DNA from 2 places in the Bacillus nitratireducens genome. Region 2 is predicted to be linked to the other one. Evidence: riboswitches for the same ligand, from Rfam matches in the RefSeq annotation. Region 2 holds a riboswitch; the other holds the start of a gene.

Region 1 (6,635 bases), on a different contig from region 2:
TCTGGACGCTCAGCTTCTGCAAATCCTAGGTTTACGAAGAAAATAGCAATTGTTGACACGAAGTATAGGGAACGCATCGGACGTGCTACACGCTCTGTCGGTGCAAAATTTTTCTTCTTCTTCAATAAAATGAAGAATACAATAATATCCGCAAATGCAAGGATGATTTTGTAGTTAAATAATTCTTTCACACTAGAACCTAAACTTCCGAAATTAGACGTTTGTCCTAGTACTGGTAAAGTAACGAAGTCATTGTAGAATCCGTAGAACATTACGTTACCAACAAGAATGAACGTTAAGATAAAGTTAATTCCAAGTGCTATATAGTTACGTTTTTTTCCTTTTGCAAATAATGCAAGTCCCACAAACAGTAATGATGCTGCTAATGGACTAATGAATAAAATGAATTCTTGCATGAAAGATTCAAGTTTTAAATCAAAGCTAGTGCGTGTAATGATGTAGGTTTTTAGCCATACGGCCAAAGCTACGAATAAAGTGAAACGCACATTTTGAAATTGTGATTTCAAGGTTTCTTTCATTCATTTCCACCCTTTCTCTATCAGGCTTGGTCGATTTTGGAGCGAAAAATGTTAAAATAAAAAATACATAGTTTCTTTTGCCATAATTAGAGCTTCTATATTCACCCATATACGACTTTAACTATGCATACCCTTTTTTGGTTTCTTTTGCTGCTCATAAGCATAACGTCATTTCTGTATTATACAACAAAATTCATTTCTGAGAAACACTATAACATTTTACATTTTTTGTATGTGATTTGTCACCACCAGAGAAAACTTTAACATTCGTTTATATGCCCGTCAACTAGAAAATATAACAAAAATAGAAAAGAATGTTAAGTGAAATTGAAAGTTTTTTGGTTGAGAAATATGGAATAGAAAATTTAAAACCGGTATCTAGAAAACTATTATATGAAGGAAAATATAGAAAAAATAACGAACACTTGTTCTTTTTGGCTTTGTTTGTTACAATTAAATTTCATTGGTAGATTATGTGTAATTTTGATGAACTTTTACTGATAACATATTGTAGCTTATTTTTTTTGAAAAATAGGGAGGCTTTTGAATGAAACAAAAATTTTCAGTTGAAGCGTTTTGGAAAAAAGTAAAACATGTTGCGAAGCAGGCAGGGCAATCGGTAATTTATGCGAGTTTATTGTTGTTTTACGTTTTGCAAAGACCTGATGTTCCAAAACGAGTGAAAATTATTGTAATTGGAGCACTTGCTTATTTCATTGCACCGATCGATGCCATTCCAGATTTCATTGCTGGAGTTGGTTATACGGATGATTTAGGGGCGTTAACGGCTGCATTATTACAAGCGTCGTTATACGTTAATGAAGATGTGAAAGATAAGGCACGAGTGAAGTTGGCAGAATGGTTTGGTTCGGATATAGACACATCATTTATCGATCAGAAATTAGATCAATAGGTGAGAACTGTCATAGAGTGGCAGGGCGAACGTAAGCGAGGAAGTGCATTATGCCATCAGGAAGAACGCATACGAAAATAAACTTAATATCCCTTCCGGTTGTTTTGTTTATGCTCTTTTCGTATGGATTAACAAGCTTTGATTTTTTATTAACTTTTGCAATTGGCTTTTTAATAGGTACTTCATTTTTAACGCCGGATTTAGATACGTATAGTAATGCCTATAATAAATGGGGATTCCTGCGTATATTTTGGTATCCATATAAGAAGGTCATGCCGCATCGCTCCTTCTTTACACATACAATTATACTGGGTGATGTGATTCGTATCGCATACATGTTAATCGTATTTTCTCCGTTTTTATTCCTATTAAATGTAATCGCACTCGATGGGAATTTAATAGAAATTGCGAAGAAACATGAGGTTGAAATTGTAACTTTTGTAATGGGCATTGTAGTGGCGAGTACGCTCCACATTATAGCGGATAAAGTGAATACACGCCGCAAGAAAATGATGAGAAAAAAGAAGAAACGCAGAAGATAAAGAAACCGTCCCAAAAGGTATTTTGGGACGGTTTTTTCTTATTAATAGGTAGGTTATGCTTGTCGCATTTTATAGTTAAGCTTTCAGTACTTTAATACCTTTTACGATATTCCAAATGAAGTAGTATAAGCTAACGATTCCGCAAATACATAGAACAATCATTGCTCCGATTCCAAGTGTTACATCTGGCTGATCAGATCCGATGCCCATAATTCCTAAAATAACTAATCCAATAAATGAAGCGGTGCTTGGAATGATATGTGTCCATAGGGCACGCTTTGCATGTGGTTTTGTTTCAGAATCGCCTACAATCCACACGATAATAGGGAATAAGATAGGCGCGAATAGTACGCTAAAGTATGATAAAGCTGCTAATATTTTGTTTCCGTTCATATATATCACCTCATAAGTAATGTCCGTTGTTTATACCTTTAGTATGTAGTAAATTTGGCGAGCTTCCTATCGATTAACATTACAAGAATGTGACTCTTTTGTAAGATTTCTATTTTAAATAATAAAATTTTCAAAAAAATCTTTTTAAATGAAAATTGTTGTGATAAAATTAATGAAAACGTTTTCTCGAACGTTTTTTTATTTTAGGTTTAAAGGTATGATGACCTGATAGTCTATTGATGGGGTTATGTTTATTTAAAAGGGGATTATTGAGGGGGAGAGAACAATGAACACATGGACACAAGTTTATGATCCGTTCGGGAACATTTGGATTTCTGCAGCGGTCGCACTTATTCCGATTATCTTTTTTTTCTTAGCTTTAGCAGTTTTCCGCATGAAGGGGTATGTGGCAGGATTTATTACAGTTGTACTTACAATTTTGGTGGCGTTATTTGCATATAAAATGCCATTCACAATGGCAATGGCAGCGACGGGATACGGTTTCTTATACGGATTATGGCCAATTGCATGGATTATTATTATGTCAGTATTTTTATATAAAATTTCTGTGAAAACAGGTCAATTTGATGTTATTCGTGCATCTGTATTATCAATTACGAATGACCATCGTTTACTTGTTATTTTAATCGGTTTTTCATTTGGAGCATTTTTAGAAGGAGCAGCAGGATTTGGTGCACCAGTAGCGATTACGGCAGCGCTTCTTGCAGGTCTTGGCTTAAATCCTTTATATGCGGCTGGTCTTTGTCTAATCGCAAATACTGCACCAGTAGCATTCGGAGCGATGGGGATTCCGATTACAGTAGCTGGACAAGTAACTGGTATTGATCCGCATAAAATCGGGCAAATGGCTGGACATCAATTACCGTTCTTATCATTATTTGTTCCGTTCTTTATCGTATTTTTAATGGATGGATTTAAAGGGGTAAGACAAACATGGCCTGCTCTATTTGTAGCGGGTAGTTCATTTGCAATTACACAGTTTATTACAGCGACATTTTTAGGACCAGAACTTCCTGATATTACGTCAGCACTTGTAAGTTTAGTGAGTTTATCTCTATTCTTAAAAGTTTGGCAGCCGAAAGAAATTTATCAATCTAAAGAAGCGAATAGTGAAGTAGCCGCGGCGACGACAACGACATCTATGCCGAAACTAACGGTAGGAAAAGTAGTAAAAGCATGGTCTCCGTTCATTATTTTGACTGTGATGGTAGTCATCTGGAGCCAGAGTTTCTTTAAAGCGTTATTCGCTCCGGGCGGCGCTTTAGAAATTCTCGTATTTAAATTTGAAGTTCCAGGCTTGCACAATTTAGTAATGAAAGCAGAGCCAATTGTAAATAAACCGACGCCTTATGAAGCAATCTTAAAATTAGATATTTTATCAGCGACGGGAACAGCAATTTTAATTGCTTGTATCATTTCTATCTTTATTTTGAAAATGAGTGCAAAAGATGCAGTAGTAACATTTAAAGAAACGTTAAACGAACTAAAAATGCCAATTCTATCTATCGGATTCGTATTAGGATTCGCATTTATCGCAAATTATTCTGGTTTATCTTCTACATTAGCGTTAGCACTTGCAGGAACTGGTGGACTATTCCCGTTCTTCTCACCATTCCTAGGCTGGATCGGTGTATTCTTAACAGGATCAGATACGTCAGCGAATGCACTGTTCTCGAATTTACAAGCAATTACAGCGCAGCAAGTCGGTGTATCTGAAGTGCTTCTCGTTGCAGCAAATACAACGGGCGGTGTAACAGGTAAAATGATTTCTCCGCAATCGATTGCGATCGCTTGTGCGGCAGTTGGTCTTGCTGGAAAAGAATCAGATTTATTCCGCTTTACAGTGAAGCATAGTTTGTTCTTCGTAATTATTGTTGGTATTATGACGTATGTTCAAGCATATTATTTAACGTGGATGATTCCATAAAGTGAAACTTTAATCAGTGGGGGTTTTGTTCATCCCCCACTGATTATTAGTTGAGCCCCACCTAACTTCTTTGTTTTCGCTGAATTTTGAGGTGGGGGTCTTACTGCCCGTTAATGCGGGATAAACAACAAAAGAAATAAACTTTGCATTTTTCAGATTATCGTGTATGATGGGAAAGTATTGAAAATTAAATCAGTGATAAACTAGGGGTGCCTAACGTATGCGTAGGCTGAGAGAGAAGCGCGTGAACTTCTTAACCCTTTGGACCTGATCTGGCTCGTACCAGCGTAGGGAAGTTAACGGCTTTACATAATTATGTCTTTATGAGCCAGGTCCTTGTTTTTTTATGGACCTGGCTCTTTTTATTTTGGCATACGCTGGCCATATCTCGTCCTTGTCACGTACAGGGGGGCAACAAAAGTTATGAAACAATCTGTTTCAGCTGAGCAAATTGAATTGAAATCGAGTTTACCAGGAAGTAAGAAAGTATATGTGGATGGACCACGTGAAGGTATGAAAGTACCGATGCGCGAGATTGCACAAAGCGAAACGAACGGTGTCCCAAATCCACCAATCCGTGTGTATGATACGAGCGGTCCTTATACGGATCCTGCGTATAAAGTGGAGCTGGAAAAGGGGATTCCAACGCCGCGTCATTCTTGGATTGTTGAGCGCAGAGATGTAGAAGGATACGAAGGACGTGAAGTGAAACCAGAGGATGACGGTGTGAAAGTGGCTTCGAAACATACACCTGTTTTCCCGCAAATGGATCGCCAGCCGCTTAGAGCAAAGCAAGGTGCAAACGTTACGCAAATGCATTATGCACGTAATGGCGTTATTACGTCTGAGATGGAATATGTTGCGATTCGTGAAGGGGTAGAGCCTGAATTTGTTCGTAAGGAAATCGCGGAAGGTCGTGCGATTTTACCAGCGAATATTAACCATCCGGAAGCAGAACCGATGATTATCGGACGTAATTTCCATGTGAAGGTAAATGCGAATATCGGAAACTCTGCCGTATCTTCTTCTATTGCAGAAGAAGTAGAGAAGATGACGTGGGCGACTCGCTGGGGTGCAGATACGATTATGGATTTATCTACAGGTAAAAACATTCATACAACACGTGAGTGGATTATTCGTAATGCTCCTGTACCAGTTGGCACTGTGCCTATTTATCAAGCGCTTGAAAAAGTAAACGGAATTGCAGAGGATTTAACGTGGGAAGTGTATCGTGATACGTTAATTGAGCAAGCGGAGCAAGGCGTTGATTACTTTACGATTCACGCTGGTGTATTACTTCGCTACATTCCAATTACTGCAAAGCGTACGACAGGTATTGTTTCGCGTGGTGGTTCGATTATGGCGCAGTGGTGTTTATTCCATCATAAAGAAAACTTCTTATATACTCATTTTGAAGAGATTTGTGAAATTATGAAGCAGTACGATGTTTCGTTCTCTCTTGGAGATGGATTACGTCCAGGTTCGATTGCAGATGCAAATGACGAAGCGCAATTCTCTGAGCTTGAAACACTTGGTGAATTGACGAAAATTGCTTGGAAACATGATGTGCAAGTTATGATTGAAGGACCTGGGCATGTACCGATGCATTTAATTAAAGAGAATATGGAGAAAGAACTTGATATTTGTCAGGGCGCGCCGTTCTATACACTTGGACCGTTAACGACAGATATTGCACCAGGTTATGACCATATTACCTCAGCGATTGGAGCTGCCATGATTGGCTGGTTTGGAACGGCGATGCTTTGTTATGTAACGCCGAAAGAACATTTAGGTTTACCGAATAAAGATGATGTTCGCGAGGGAGTTATTACGTACAAAATCGCTGCGCATGCAGCCGATCTTGCGAAAGGGCATAAAACGGCTCATCAGCGTGATGATGCACTTTCAAAAGCGCGTTTCGAATTCCGCTGGCGCGATCAATTTAATTTATCTTTAGATCCTGAACGCGCAATGGAGTATCATGATGAAACATTGCCGGCAGAAGGAGCGAAAACAGCTCATTTCTGTTCAATGTGTGGACCGAAGTTTTGTAGTATGAGAATTTCGCATGATATTCGTGAATATGCGAAAGAAAATGATTTAGAAACGACAGAAGCAATTGAAAAAGGAATGAAAGAGAAAGCGGTAGAATTTAAAGAAACTGGTAGTCATTTATACCAATAACACGTTACACCTCTTTACTTGATTGATCACACTGTAGTACCTAACTTAAATATAGAAGAAGCCCGCTTTGCTAAGACGGTAGCAAAGCGGGCTTCTGTTGTCTATAAGGTGAAGAA
Region 2 (13,906 bases):
AGAGTTAAAAAAAGTTGTAACGAGGCAGTTAGTATTAATGTTTTTCTTACCGATTGTTGTTGCAGTGATTCATACTGTAGTTGCTTATACCGCATTACAACAATTAGTCGATTTTTCTATTTTAAATAGCTCTATCGTTATTTTAATTTCATTTATATGTATACAGGCTTTATATTTCTTTATAACACGTTGGCGTTATTTACAAAAGCTTTATAAAACTATGGAGCAATAGAGTATATCAGCTTGTAAGATTACACAAAAGTATATAAAAAAGAAATGAATTATGAAAGGAATTGTGATGAAAAAAACATTAACCATTTTTATGTTAATTATAATACTTTTAATAAGCTTTAGTGCTTGCTCTAAAAATGAAAATAGATTTCCAGCAAACGGTGTATTAATTATTGGGGAGGAAAATTATACTTCACCAATTATTAATCGTTATCAGGAGATTACGAAAGAAAATGAAGTGTTTTCTGTGAAAATAGATACATTCGGAATAGGACAAGTATTAATTTTAAATGAATCCACAGCGCAAGCGTTGATTAAAACAAAGGTTTTTCGTAAAAGAGAGAATGGATCCAAATTTAGACCTATAGATACGTTACCTAATTTACCAAAAGAAGGATCGCTTTTGTTTGCAAATGAAGATGGAAAAAATTTGCAAAGTATTGAATTAGAAGGAACGGAGATTGCTGTTAAATACGGTAGTGATGCTTGGATAGGTAACACTCGTAAGTATCCAAACCAATCGTATGTAATTGTAGCAAAAGATAGTGTGTATAAAGAAATAAAAGCAAATGAAACGAAAATGCACCTTCTCCACTTGAAAAAGTCTTTAGGTGATGAAAAACCTAAAATGTCGACAGATAATACATTGATAAATGAAAAATTAAAAGTAGAAAAGTTAATTAAAGATTATATAGGGGAAGCGTCATTCCAGTTTGTAACGATTGGAGAAAAATCTTAAAAAAGAGTTCGAGGTTGATAGAAACTATATCAACCTCGAACTCTTTTTAATACCATTTAAATAACTTACATTACTTCATTTAATCGTGTCTCGCTCGTTTCTTCAATACCATTTGAATGTTGAACCGAACTATCTCGAGTTTCCTTCTCTTTACGAGCCTTTTGTAGCATTTCAAGTATGATCCATAAAGGTACACCTTTGTCTTTTACCATTTTCCATAAGCCTAATTCGCTAAATTTATGATCTCATTGTTTCATTTCTTGTTCAGATGTACGAATATCAAATTTGATTAGATTATTAGATTTCTTATCTTCAAGCTTAGTAGAAGAGATAGTATTATGCTCAAGATTAGATGGGTTATTTTAGAAGGTTGAGATAATGTATGAATGTTTAATCCGATTTGCATGGTTTTCCCCTCTTTTTCAAGCAATGAAATTAGTTTTCTTATGATTGTTTAAATCCATTTGACATGAGGAAACTATATTTAATTATAAATTCAAATAATTGGATTTGCGAGTTTTATTATAAAAAGTAAATGCTTACTTGATTTAATATTTATCAACATTTGTGTATGTTTTCTATATATACAACGTATATAAAATACTTTACATTATGTTTAAGTTGCAAACTAATTGTGTAGATTTTTTTAATAGGAAAATGTAAACGTTTTATTAGGGGGAGAAAGTATGGGGAAGTTATTTTTAAGAGTATGTTTTTTCGCATTTGTGACTGTTTGTTCATTCGCAGCAAAAACAACATACGCTGAAGAGGGACAACAAAATAATTATCCTATCATTTTAGTGAATGGATTTGCTGGATGGGGTAGAGAGGAAATGCTAGGGGTAAAATATTGGGGTGGTGTTAATGATATACAAGAAGATTTAAAAAGAAATGGTTATACAGTACATACTGCAGCTGTTGGGCCAGTTTCTAGTAACTGGGACCGTGCATGTGAATTATATGCACAAATAAACGGTGGAACAGTAGACTACGGCGCGGCGCATGCTGAGAAACATGGACATAATCGTTTTGGTAGAATTTATAGTGGATTTGCACCGAATTGGAGTGAAACAAATAAAGTTCATTTAGTTGGGCATAGCATGGGTGGACAAACGACAAGAACATTAGTGCAGTTATTAAAAGAAGGAAGTTATGGAGAAAAAGATTATGTGAAAAATCATCCGAACACAAAGATATCACCACTATTTGAAGGTGGTAAATCGTATGTTCATAGTGTTACAACTTTAGCAACTCCTCACAACGGTACAACACTCGCGGACGGAAGTCTTCTGTTGCCGTTCGTTAAAGATTTACTCATTACAGCTGCAAGTTTAGGTGGAAACAATAATTTATCATTATATGATTTTAAATTGGATCAATGGGGTATAAAAAAGAATACTGGAGAGTCCTTTTTCCAATATACTGATCGTATTTTAAATAGTTCAATTTGGGAAAATACAAAAGATATAAGTCAATGGGATTTAAGTACTGATGGAGCAAAGGAGTTAAATAATTGGGTAAAGACGCAATCGGATGTATATTACTTATCCTATAGTGGACATGCATCGCAAGCAGCACCTATAACAGGTTTGCATCTACCGCATATAACGATGAATAAAGTGCTAATGGGGAATGCATTCTTCTTAGGCTCTTATGCAAGATATGAAGAAAACCGGCCATTAATAGATACTTCTTGGTGGCAAAACGATGGTGTAGTAAATACAAATTCTATGATTGCACCATCTTCTAATGCTACTGTAAATAATAATGAGTTATTACAGGTTGGAAAATGGAATCATATCGAAACGAAAGCAAATTGGGATCATCTTGATATGGTAGGGCTTAGTGTTTCAGACACGTTAGGTTTTTCTAACATTCAAGAGTTTTATAGAACAATTGCTGGAAAATTATCACGTCTACCGAAATAGGTAATATAAAGCGCTCTCGATGGAATTCGAGGGCGCTTTATATTATATTGAAAGAGGGATTTGGTATAAAAATATGGGGGGATATTATGAAAATTCAAATTGTATTATCAGGATACGGGACAGTAGGAAGAGAGTTTATAAAATTATTAAATGAAAAATATTTATATATAAATGAAACATATGGAATAGATTTAGTGGTAAGTGGCGTATTAGGTAGAAATATTGCAATACATAATGAAGAAGGCTTATCTATTCATCATTTATTAACGTATGGTGGCGGTACTGCAGCAATTGAAAAGTATATAGAACATCACCCGAAAGAACGTGCAACAAATAGCATAAGTGGTAATGTATTAGTAGAATCAACAGTTACAAATCTTAAAGATGGAAATCCGGGAAAGAAATATATAAAACAAGCGATTGAGAAACATATGGATATAGTAGCAATTTCAAAAGGTGCACTTGTTACAAACTGGAGAGAAATAAATGAAGCAGCAAAAATCGCAAATGTACGAATTCGATATAGTGGTGCAACTGCTGCGGCATTACCGACACTAGATATTGGGCAATTTAGTTTAGCTGGTTGCAATATTGAAAAAATAGAGGGAATATTAAACGGAACAACAAATTATATTCTTTCGAAAATGTATGGGGAAGATATTACGTTTGAAGAAGCACTGAAAGAAGCACAACATAAAGGAATTGCTGAGACGAACCCAGCGTTAGATGTAAGTGGTTCAGATAGTGCATGTAAATTGTTACTTTTAACAAACAGTTTAATGGGAGTAGAGTATACACTTACAGATATACATATAAAAGGAATCGAGCACGTTACAAAACAACAAATTCGAAATGCTAAGGAACAACATAAAATTATTAAATTAATAGCATCGGCGCATAAAGATGAGGAAGGCAATGTAAATCTAAATGTTGAACCGTGCGAAATAGATAAAGATCATCCGCTAGCAAAAGTAAATGGGACAGAAAAAGGAATCACGTTCTTTACAGATACAATGGGGCAAGTTACTACAATTGGTGGAGCTTCTAAGCCAAGAGGGGCAGCCGCATCAGCTTTGAAAGATGTAATCAATTTATATCGAAAGGATTTATAGGTTTTATAACCGTACCGCTATTAATAAAAAACACATATGTAGTGGACCTTTTGAAAATGAAATAAATATGCAAAAATGATTGCAGGGGGTAAGGATTTGTTTAAAGATTTTAAAGTTGTGAAAGATCGTCCTGTTTATATTCAACTGAAAGATTATTTAAAAAAGATGATTATGAAGGGACATTTGCTAGGGAACCAAAAAATCCCATCAACAAGGGAACTGAGTGAATTACTATCTGTGAGCAGAAATACAGTACTCGCTGCTTATGCGGATTTAGAGCAAGAAGGACTCATTTATGCAGTTAAAGGAAAAGGAAATTTTGTTGCGAAGGTTGATATTTCTAACACTTCGTCTGTTGAAATAGATTGGAAAAATAAACTCAATACAGTTACCGCATTAGCGGATGAATTAGATTTAATGAAACATGGTGTTCGCTGGGAAAAAGGAATGATTGCTTTTAATAGTATAGCACCGGATGAAAAGCTATTTGATGTTGAAAATTTCAAAAGAGCTTTTCTTACTCGCATGTCCATTGAAGGGGATATCGTACTGAACTACGGATATGCAAAAGGTTATAGACCGTTAATGAATTATTTACTTCATTACATGGAAATGAAAGGCGTAGATATTTCGAACAAAGATATTTTAATTACAAATGGATTTACAGAAGGATTAGATATTGTATTATCTTCGTTATCGAAAAAATCAGGGCGTGTTATTTGTGAAAATCCAACTCATCATGCTGCATTGAAGCTATTTCGCTTACATGGACTTGAAGTTCATGGAATTAATATGAATGATGATGGTATTGATACGAATGAAGTAGAAAAAAGTTTGCGTGAAAAGGATTTTGATTTCGCATATTTAATCCCTTCTTATCATAATCCAACGGGTATTGTTACGAGTTCGGAGAAAAGAACGGAATTGATGAGATTATTTTCAAAATATAAGATTCCTATTATAGAGGATGGATTTAATGAGGAATTACGTTATTCGGGTTCACATTTAGCGCCATTATTAACTTTTGCTGGGGCTGGTAATAATGTGATTTATATTAGTAGCTTTTCAAAGGTACTTTTCCCTGGTTTACGTGTAGGTTGGATCATTGCAGATAAAGAGCTCATTCATTATTTAGAAAGTGTAAAAAGAGCAAGAACCATTCACACATCAACGTTAGATCAAGCTGTTCTGTTTCAATATTTACATGAAGGATATTTTGAAAAGTATTTAAAAAAAGCAAGATCAGTTTATAAGAAAAAATATGAGTTAGCTGTTGAGGCGTGTAATCAGTACATTCCGTTTAAAAGAATGACTGGAGATGGTGGACTTCATTTGTTTATAGAGTTGGAAGAAAAAATTCAAGCCCGCGTACTTTTACAAAAGTGTTATGAGAAAGGAGTTACGTTTTCTCCTGGAGATGTTTTTTACTCTGATGGAGGAGGAACGAACACATTCCGATTAGGATTTTCACGTTTGAAAGAAAAGGAAATTGTTAGCGGGATTCAAATAATTGGTGAAATATTAAAAAATGAAACTTGGAGTTGAGAAAATGAGAATTGGCGTTATTATGGGAGGAGTCTCCTCTGAAAAACAAGTATCAATTATGACTGGGAATGAAATGATTACACATTTAGATAAGAGTAAGTATGAAATAGTTCCAATTACGTTAAATGAAAAAATGGATTTAATTGAAAAAGCGAAAGACATTGATTTTGCATTGCTAGCATTACACGGAAAGTACGGAGAAGATGGTACAGTTCAAGGAACGCTAGAGAGTTTAGGTATTCCTTATAGCGGTAGCAATATGTTATCAAGCGGTATATGTATGGACAAAAATATTTCGAAAAAGATTTTGCGTTATGAAGGAGTAGAAACACCAGATTGGATTGAACTCACAAAAATGGAAGATCTAAAGCTTGAAGAGTTAGATAAGATAGGATTTCCGTTAGTGGTAAAACCTAACTCTGGTGGCTCAAGTGTGGGAGTTAAGATCGTCAATGATAAAAATGAATTAATCTCAATGCTGGAAACAGTATTTGAATGGGATTCTGAGGTAGTAATTGAGAAGTATATAAAAGGTGACGAGATTACATGTTCAATTTTTGATGGTAAACAGTTACCTATCATTTCAATTCAACATGCAGCTGAGTTTTTTGACTACAATGCAAAATACGATGATGTTAGTACAATTGAAGAAGTTCTTGAACTTCCAGCTGAAATTAAAGAACGTGTAAACAAAGCGTCAATAGCTTGTTATAAAGCATTAAAATGTAGTGTTTATGCAAGGGTTGATATGATGGTGAAGGATGGAATTCCATATGTAATGGAGGTTAATACATTACCAGGGATGACACAATCAAGTTTACTACCAAAAAGTGCAGATGCGGCTGGAATTAATTATAGTAAACTATTAGATATGATAATTGAAACTTCATTAAAAGTAAGGAAAGAAGAAGGTTTTTAAGATATTTGTAGAATTAAAACTTTTGATAGTTCTACGAAGTATGCTATGATAATTACAATACGACAACTAAATATTTATCCACTAGGGGGGCCTTTATAGGCTGAGATCAAATTTAATTTTGAGACTCTTAGTACCTGATCTGGTTAATGCCAGCGTAGGGAAGTGGGAAAGACGTTGCTATTTATTGAATAAATACTGTCAATTTCACTTTCTTTACGCCTGTAAAGAAAGTTTTTTTATTTTACAGCTTTAATAAATGGGATAAATACTTATATTTTATAAATTATTGGAGGGATTTAAATGACTTTTTCACAATCATTACGTAAAGAAGTAGATTCAATTTGGGAAGCAAGTTTTAATCATCCATTTGTAAAAAAACTAGGAGAAGGAACGCTAGATTTAGCTAGTTTCCGTTATTATGTGCTTCAAGATTCATATTATTTAAGTCATTTTGCTAGAGTACAAACGTTAGGTGCTGCAAAGGCTCTTGAATTAGAAACGACAGCACGCATGGCGCATCATGCACAAAATACATATGAAGCTGAGTTATCATTGCATGAGAATTTCGCGAAGAAATTAGGGATTACGAAAGAAGAAAAAGATAATTTTATTCCTGCGCCAACTGCATATGCATATACATCTCATATGTATCGTGCAGCTTATGAAGGGCATTTAGGAGATATTATTGCAGCTATTTTACCTTGTTATTGGTTATATTATGAAATCGGTGAACGATTAAAAGAATGTCAACCAGAAGAGCCGATTTATCAAGAATGGATTTCTGCATATGGATCGGATTGGTTCCGTACGCTAGTAGAAGAGCAAATCACACGATTAGATACGATCGCTGAAAAAGTAACAGAGGCAGACCGTAATCGTATGAGACAACATTTTATTTTTAGTAGTCAATATGAATATTCATTTTGGGAAATGGCATATACACTAGAAAAATGGCCGGTGAATGAAAGAGTTAAAGGTCTTATTAAATAAAGAGTATAGAAAGGGTATCGCTATATAAAGAGGCGATACCTTTTCTTATATTTAATTTATGTAAATTTTTTGTAAATTATAGATATAAAACCGAATAATCTTTTATAATGATTTTATAATATAAGAAGTGACATAAGGGGGTAGTTATATGTTAATGGTAACTTTTTATTAATTTAGTTTTTTGTAATTTATTATTATAATAATTTAATTTAATTATTCCCCGAAATATGCTTCGTTTAAATTTGAATTGTTTATGCTTAAAAATATTGGTGAATTTACTAGTATTATTCATGATCAATATTAATTAAGAGAGGAAGTATTACTAATATGGAAAAATTACAGTTATTAACATTTAAAAATATAGTAGACCCCCTCTATAATGAGAAAGTATCGTATATTTACTTTCCTATTGAATGGCTTGAGATTGTAGAGATACATTATAGAACATTTTTATTAACGAGTAAGTTAAAACTTGTAAATGAAAGATTGTATGATATGTTTTCTGATATATTATTCATTCAGCATAATCCATATATACTAAAGGAAGATACACCTTGGATTGTAGCAAAAGAACCAATGAGCCAAGAGCAGTTAGACTATATTTTCCAAAGTTGGTATGAGGTTATTCATGATTGGAAACCGAATAAATTAATAGATCCACCACATTTAGAATGGCAGTATGATTTAATTAGTAATTTACCAGTATTACATGATAAAAAAACGTTTTCTAAATGGGTACCAGCTCTAATTACACATATCTTTTGCGAACAGCCTTTACTTATGAAAAATAAGAATGATGAAGAAGTATATTTTTCACCACTGCGATCCCAACATGTTTCTGAGGCGATGTCTGAGCCAATTAAAGATGACGAAACACAGGATTATTTCGCTTATGTATATCGGTTTGAATACATAACTCGTGGAGGTGAGAATATTCCACTATTAAAAGTATCAGTAGGGATTAGACGGTTTTATCAGCAATATAACCATAAAGATATTTCTATACTTTTAGGACGAAAGCGAAGCCAAATACTGATTTCAACTCCTGAATTTGAATCAAATAAGAAAAAGAAAAGATTTGTAAAGTTAAAAGTGCAACAAGCTGAAAAAGGAATAAAGTGGATTAAGCGTTTCAGAAATTTAAAAGATGAGTATAGGATAGGGGGAGAAGTTAAATTAGAACACATTCTCCAATGTCCGAAAGAGTATATTAGAGGAACAAATAAAAGAGTGCTTCTTCCATATAACGAAAACATATATAAAGTTCAAGGAACAAAAATAAAGCTTGGTATAAAAGTAAGAGAAAAAAAGGAGCTTTTAAATGAATTCCAACTAACCTTCCCATATTTTACATTAATTCCTGAATGTGAAAATGTATTAACTAATAATGAGAATGAGTTATTACCTTTACTTACCCCAAAGGGATTAGACTCAATTACGTTAGAAGTATGGTCAGATGATATAGTAATAGAGATAGAACAAGCGTTATTAGATAGCAAAATAGTTTTAGCTCAAAATGGAGATTCCTCCTATGTATTAAATGCAGACAATCCGGTGTTGTTAAAAATAGTAAGATATAACATTGAAAAAGTATTACAAAATCCATATAGAATGCAATATAGCCATAAAAATAAAAAGAAACTTGTAGACGATGTTGTAAAAGCGGTACATGCTACAGCAGGAGAGCAAAATGAAATGAAACTAGCATTAATTGCATTAAAAACTTTTAATGGCCGTGAAAAAATTAATCCAAAGCAAATTATTAGGGAAGGATTCGTTCGAACACAACGTATTTCAGCTTTTATTAATTTATTTATTGGACAAAGTGTATCTAAAAAAGAAATTATTACCGCTATTCTTAGTTTGTTAGAGCAAAATGGGTTCTTAAAGCGTAGTTGGAATAAGATAAAATTACCAGGTATAATTGTAAATTTATCAGTTGAAAAAATGTCTAAATTTGATTTCTTACCTATTTTTTCAAAAATAAATGGGAGAGAAATAGTATATAAATTATATGGTCAAGAAGAATGGGATACAATTGATCATACTTTATTAAATATAGGTAATAATAAAGTGTTTTTACCACAACCATCAAAAAGGAATGATATAGGGGCCCACTTTAAACAATTTATATCAGAAACATTAGTTGAAATTTTACAAGATGCACATAAACAAAACAAAGAAGTTTATTTTGTTGTAGATGCAAATATGAGAAAACATTGGATAAAAGAATTGCAGAATGAAAGCGTTAATATAGAGGTTTTACCTGAAATAATCTCAAATTTTAAAGAGGATATAAAAATAATTAGAATTAATACTAACTCAGATGTACCGAACTATATTGTTAGAGATCAAAAATATGTTATGGATGAAACGAGTTTATTTGTAGATCAACTGGGAATTTACTATAGCACGGCTGCTTACGAATTAAATTGTAATGCGATAGCACAGCAGTGTATACTCGAAATTATCCCGTTTGGTGTAAAATTTGAAGAGAGGGAAGAACTCGCCAAAATGATACATTACATGTGCTGTAAATCAACCTTGCTCTCAGAACAAAATATTCATAATACGTACATAATGCATATGGTTAAATTAATAAAAAATTATACTACCGATATTGATTCAAGGGAGTTTAAAGAATTCGATGATGAATTAGATGAAGATGTAATAATTATGGAAAAAGAAGATGGATTGATATTAATATAAATGATAGTATACAAATCCTGTTAGTAATAATAAAACAGGATTTGTCATTTTTTATTGTAAATATAGATATGATTTGTCATGTATATTTTCGTTTTCATATTTACTTTATTTACTTTCAGGATTAAGATGTTTTTTAGAAATATCACAAAGGTTTTTCAAATAGTATGAACTTTATATTTTGCGAAACTGAAAAAAGAATTTGAAAGGAATGGGGAATTGTGAAGAAATTAGATGTGCTATTAATGATACTGAGCGGCCTCTTTCCGGTTGCAGGTGTTATGAAGCAAGTCCCTCTAGAACAATCTTTATTTATTGGAGGATTATTATTTTTCACTAGTTTTGGAAGTTACTTTGCTAAAAAGATGTACTCACGAATATGTAGCTGGATAGCGTATGCGCCATTTATTACATTACTGTTAGTTATTTGGAATCAGGATATTTCAACAAATTCAATAATAGCGAACGCGAAAATCGCCGCTTGTATTGCGTTAATTCCATGTATATTGCGTTTTCGTACATACGGGCTTACTTTGGGCTTATTCTCATTATGGGCCGCTTTACTATGGGATATAAAAGAAGTACAGTCATTAATTATACTTGAGCGTATGATGAGTTTAATGACAGGCCATTACTTATATATTCTCCTTTTAGTTGGAGGACTTATATTAGGTGGATTACTTGCGATGTTATTGCACCGTAAAGAGAAAGGTGCTAATAAAGAAAATACTAGTTTATTTAAACAGAAAAAGAAACGCAACAAGCCAACATTTAAAATTCGTATTCCTAGATTACCAAAGTTTAAGTTAAAATTATTAAAGTTTGGTGGGAAATCTTCTAAACGAAAAACACCAGAAACAATTTATGAGCGTAATTATGATGAACCGGCTCAATCAAATCAAATGATAGAGCAAGAACCGCAATATAAAGTAGAAGCTATCCAAGGACAAACAAGGATGGAACGTCGAAGAAATAGGCATAATGCATAGTAAAATTAGTTAACCCCTTAATGATTTATCGTAGAATTGATAAATCATTAAGGGGTTTTATATATTCCTCTGTGTGCTTTTTTATCTCTCACATGTTTATAAGCAATTATCCAGTGAAATATATAAACTACTAGTAGTTACATATATCATCGAGTAAAAAGATAGACGTTGTTATTACAGTCATTCAGCTAATGAATAAAGCGTGCCCAACTGGTGAAGAGTTACACCAGTTGGATAGATACCTTGATATATAACCGAAAAAAGAGGTGGACAAGAAAAAAATACCGATTTGGGAAGATAAAGAAGAAGTGGACAAGTGAAGGGAAACGGAATGAGAGAAATTAAATAGGATGAAGAAAATGCTTGAAACCGTTGACGTGAAAGTTATGTCGGATGATGAGTTTCTAAAGAAATATAAGGGCACATTTAAAAAGGAAAGACACCAATTCAAAAACTACTGTAAAGATTGCAAGCAGAAACATAACGATTTGTTATAGGAATTTCATTTTGTTCAGATAGATTTTTGTTTGGAGTTTTAAGACTGTTGCATTTTCTTTATTTTTTTTGTTCCCAAAACACAACTAATAATTGCAAGTAATGCACTTGAAGAGATGAAATTTACGGTCCAATAAATTCCTGTTCCAGTAATTAAGTCGATAATTACAAATTTTTTAATTGCCGAACTTTTTATTGTATGAAAAACGAATTGATTGTTATTGTTATCCAATGTTGTCACGTCCCTTATCTTTTTTTAAAACATATGACAAGGTATGCTTGTTCTAGTCATTTAATCTCAAGAGAACCATAAAAAGAACAGCTAGCAAAAGCTAGCTGTTTCATAAATGAAAAACAAAAAATTAGATTGGTTTTGAAAAATGATTGAGACGAATTATTTAAAATGTTGTAGAGAATTTAGTAAGTCATTATGGATACGTAATAAGGTTTGGATATCTTCTTCAGATAGTTGTTCTAGTGCTAGTCCCATTGCTTTATAAGAAGTCGAGTTTTCAATGGATTTCTTAGATATTTCTTGTCCTTGTGTTGTTACTTTTAATTGTATTTCTCTACGATCTTCATGTGATTGTTTTCGCTCAATTAATCCTAAATTAACTAACTCATCTACATTTACACTCATTGTGCTTTTAGGAACTGAAAGGCGTTCTGAGATATCTTTAAGAGTAGTATTAGGAGTTGCATAAATTGAATTTAAGATGCCCATTTGTTGAACTGTTAATCCTAACGTAGAAGCGTTTTGATGAGTAAATTTTATAATTTCTTTGTTTATTTTTACAAATGAATGAACAATTTCACTGGCTTGTTTGATACCTTGTTTATGTAGACTCAAAGTAATAACTTCCTTTCATTTTAAAATAATCCAACTCGATATTGTTCATTGTTGAACTATTTTATTTTGAATCAAATTGTAGGGAAAGTCAATAAACGCTATTGATAAAAAACCTAATAAAAAATTCATTTTGTAGAAATAAAAAAAGGTGATGAACATCGCATCACCTTTTGATAAAGCAAAGCACTTTCAAAAATAAAGTATTCAAAGTTAAAACAGAAGTTATCATAAATTCCTTTAATCTTTGACTTGAAACTTATCTTTAATATTAATAAATAATAAAAATAATATTATGGCAGATATTAAATTAGACAAGTAGAAATCTTGGTGGAACAGTAGTTCAAAGATAAAATCGAAAGTGTATAATAAAGAAACAGCAGGTAATATGCAAATGAATATAAATCTCCAATTTTTTAAATAATATTTGTAATAAGTATGTACTTTCTCCATAGATCTTGCTCCTTTGATTTTACCTTCTATATAAATATACATTCAAATAAATAGATTTACAAAGCCTTTTAAAAATAAATAAAAAATACTGTGAAAGTGGTGTGTAATAGAAAAAGTGTACTGAAATGTTAACATCTAGACGAAATAATCATAAATTAACGCTAATATATCACTGTACTAATATGAAGTTATAATTAGATTTATCTATAAAAACCTTTAAAACACCATTACTAAAATGATACACTATAATCTACGTTATTTTAGTAATGAATAGAGGGATTTACATGATAGATAAAATCAAAAATGCTGTAGAGGACATGTACGAAGATGAAGCAAAACATTTACTGCAAAGCATTCTTATACAATTAGATTTATTAGAAGAAAACTATAGTGAAGATAAGATTAAACACTTGATAAGTATACCTAAGCAACTAACGAGTAATACATCTTATAAAAAGAATGTAAAAGAAAGTACACATATTCATATCACTTTCGATGAATCAACAGGCGGATGTTTAAAACATATGTTAAGTCAAGAAGAACTATTTGAAGAGAGTGTTGTATCATTCTCGGAATTCTTTTCAATTGGACCGATAAACAAGTTACATATGAATGAGGGACAACTTGCAAGACAGCAATGGTTATTAAACAATCTAACTACTTATGATGGTTATTTTGAAGAGGAATATCTACTGAATTTTATAGAAACTTTAGAAGAGCTACATTCTATTCCAAATGAAACACCAATTACCATCTGGAAGGCGAATAACGCACATGAACATGTAGGCCTTTGTTTTGTAATGGCTCAATTAAAAGATAAGAAAAATATTCGTATAATTAATACCTCTGAAGCGAGTAGAGAAATATTAAAACAAGAATATGATATACGTGGAACTGGTGAATTGCCGCCCGAAAGTTTAGCTACTTTCTTAAAAAATTCTGCAGAGTTATC

Evidence for each region. Region 2 has a riboswitch for thiamine pyrophosphate ahead of tenA (thiaminase II). Riboswitches for the same ligand answer to the same signal wherever they lie in the genome.
Region 1: another riboswitch for thiamine pyrophosphate. It lies ahead of thiC (phosphomethylpyrimidine synthase ThiC); the one in region 2 lies ahead of tenA (thiaminase II).

The regions. Positions count from the first base shown of each region.
Region 1 covers NZ_JAUMJO010000005.1:320,682-327,316, forward strand. Annotated here, with positions in the region: gene Q3V31_RS20415 (LTA synthase family protein) at 1-539, opposite strand, end outside; gene Q3V31_RS20420 (YkvA family protein) at 1,087-1,452, shown strand; gene Q3V31_RS20425 (metal-binding protein) at 1,503-1,994, shown strand; gene Q3V31_RS20430 (magnetosome magnetite crystal formation protein family) at 2,070-2,387, opposite strand; gene lldP (L-lactate permease) at 2,674-4,335, shown strand; TPP riboswitch at 4,531-4,646, shown strand; gene thiC (phosphomethylpyrimidine synthase ThiC) at 4,759-6,519, shown strand; gene Q3V31_RS20445 (arsenic transporter) at 6,621-6,635, opposite strand, start outside.
Region 2 covers NZ_JAUMJO010000004.1:366,210-380,115, forward strand. Annotated here, with positions in the region: gene Q3V31_RS17480 (ABC transporter permease) at 1-232, shown strand, start outside; gene Q3V31_RS17485 (lipoprotein BA_5634 family protein) at 299-970, shown strand; partial or broken gene Q3V31_RS17490 (DUF3914 domain-containing protein) at 1,036-1,376, opposite strand; gene Q3V31_RS17495 (esterase/lipase family protein) at 1,657-2,898, shown strand; gene Q3V31_RS17500 (homoserine dehydrogenase) at 2,985-4,010, shown strand; gene pdxR (MocR-like pyridoxine biosynthesis transcription factor PdxR) at 4,107-5,555, shown strand; gene Q3V31_RS17510 (D-alanine--D-alanine ligase) at 5,560-6,474, shown strand; TPP riboswitch at 6,548-6,652, shown strand; gene tenA (thiaminase II) at 6,775-7,464, shown strand; gene Q3V31_RS17520 (RNaseH domain-containing protein) at 7,792-10,173, shown strand; gene Q3V31_RS17525 (DUF3959 family protein) at 10,392-11,159, shown strand; gene Q3V31_RS17530 (hypothetical protein) at 11,695-11,886, opposite strand; gene Q3V31_RS17535 (MarR family winged helix-turn-helix transcriptional regulator) at 12,049-12,504, opposite strand; gene Q3V31_RS17540 (hypothetical protein) at 12,742-12,954, opposite strand; gene Q3V31_RS17545 (DUF1835 domain-containing protein) at 13,239-13,906, shown strand, end outside.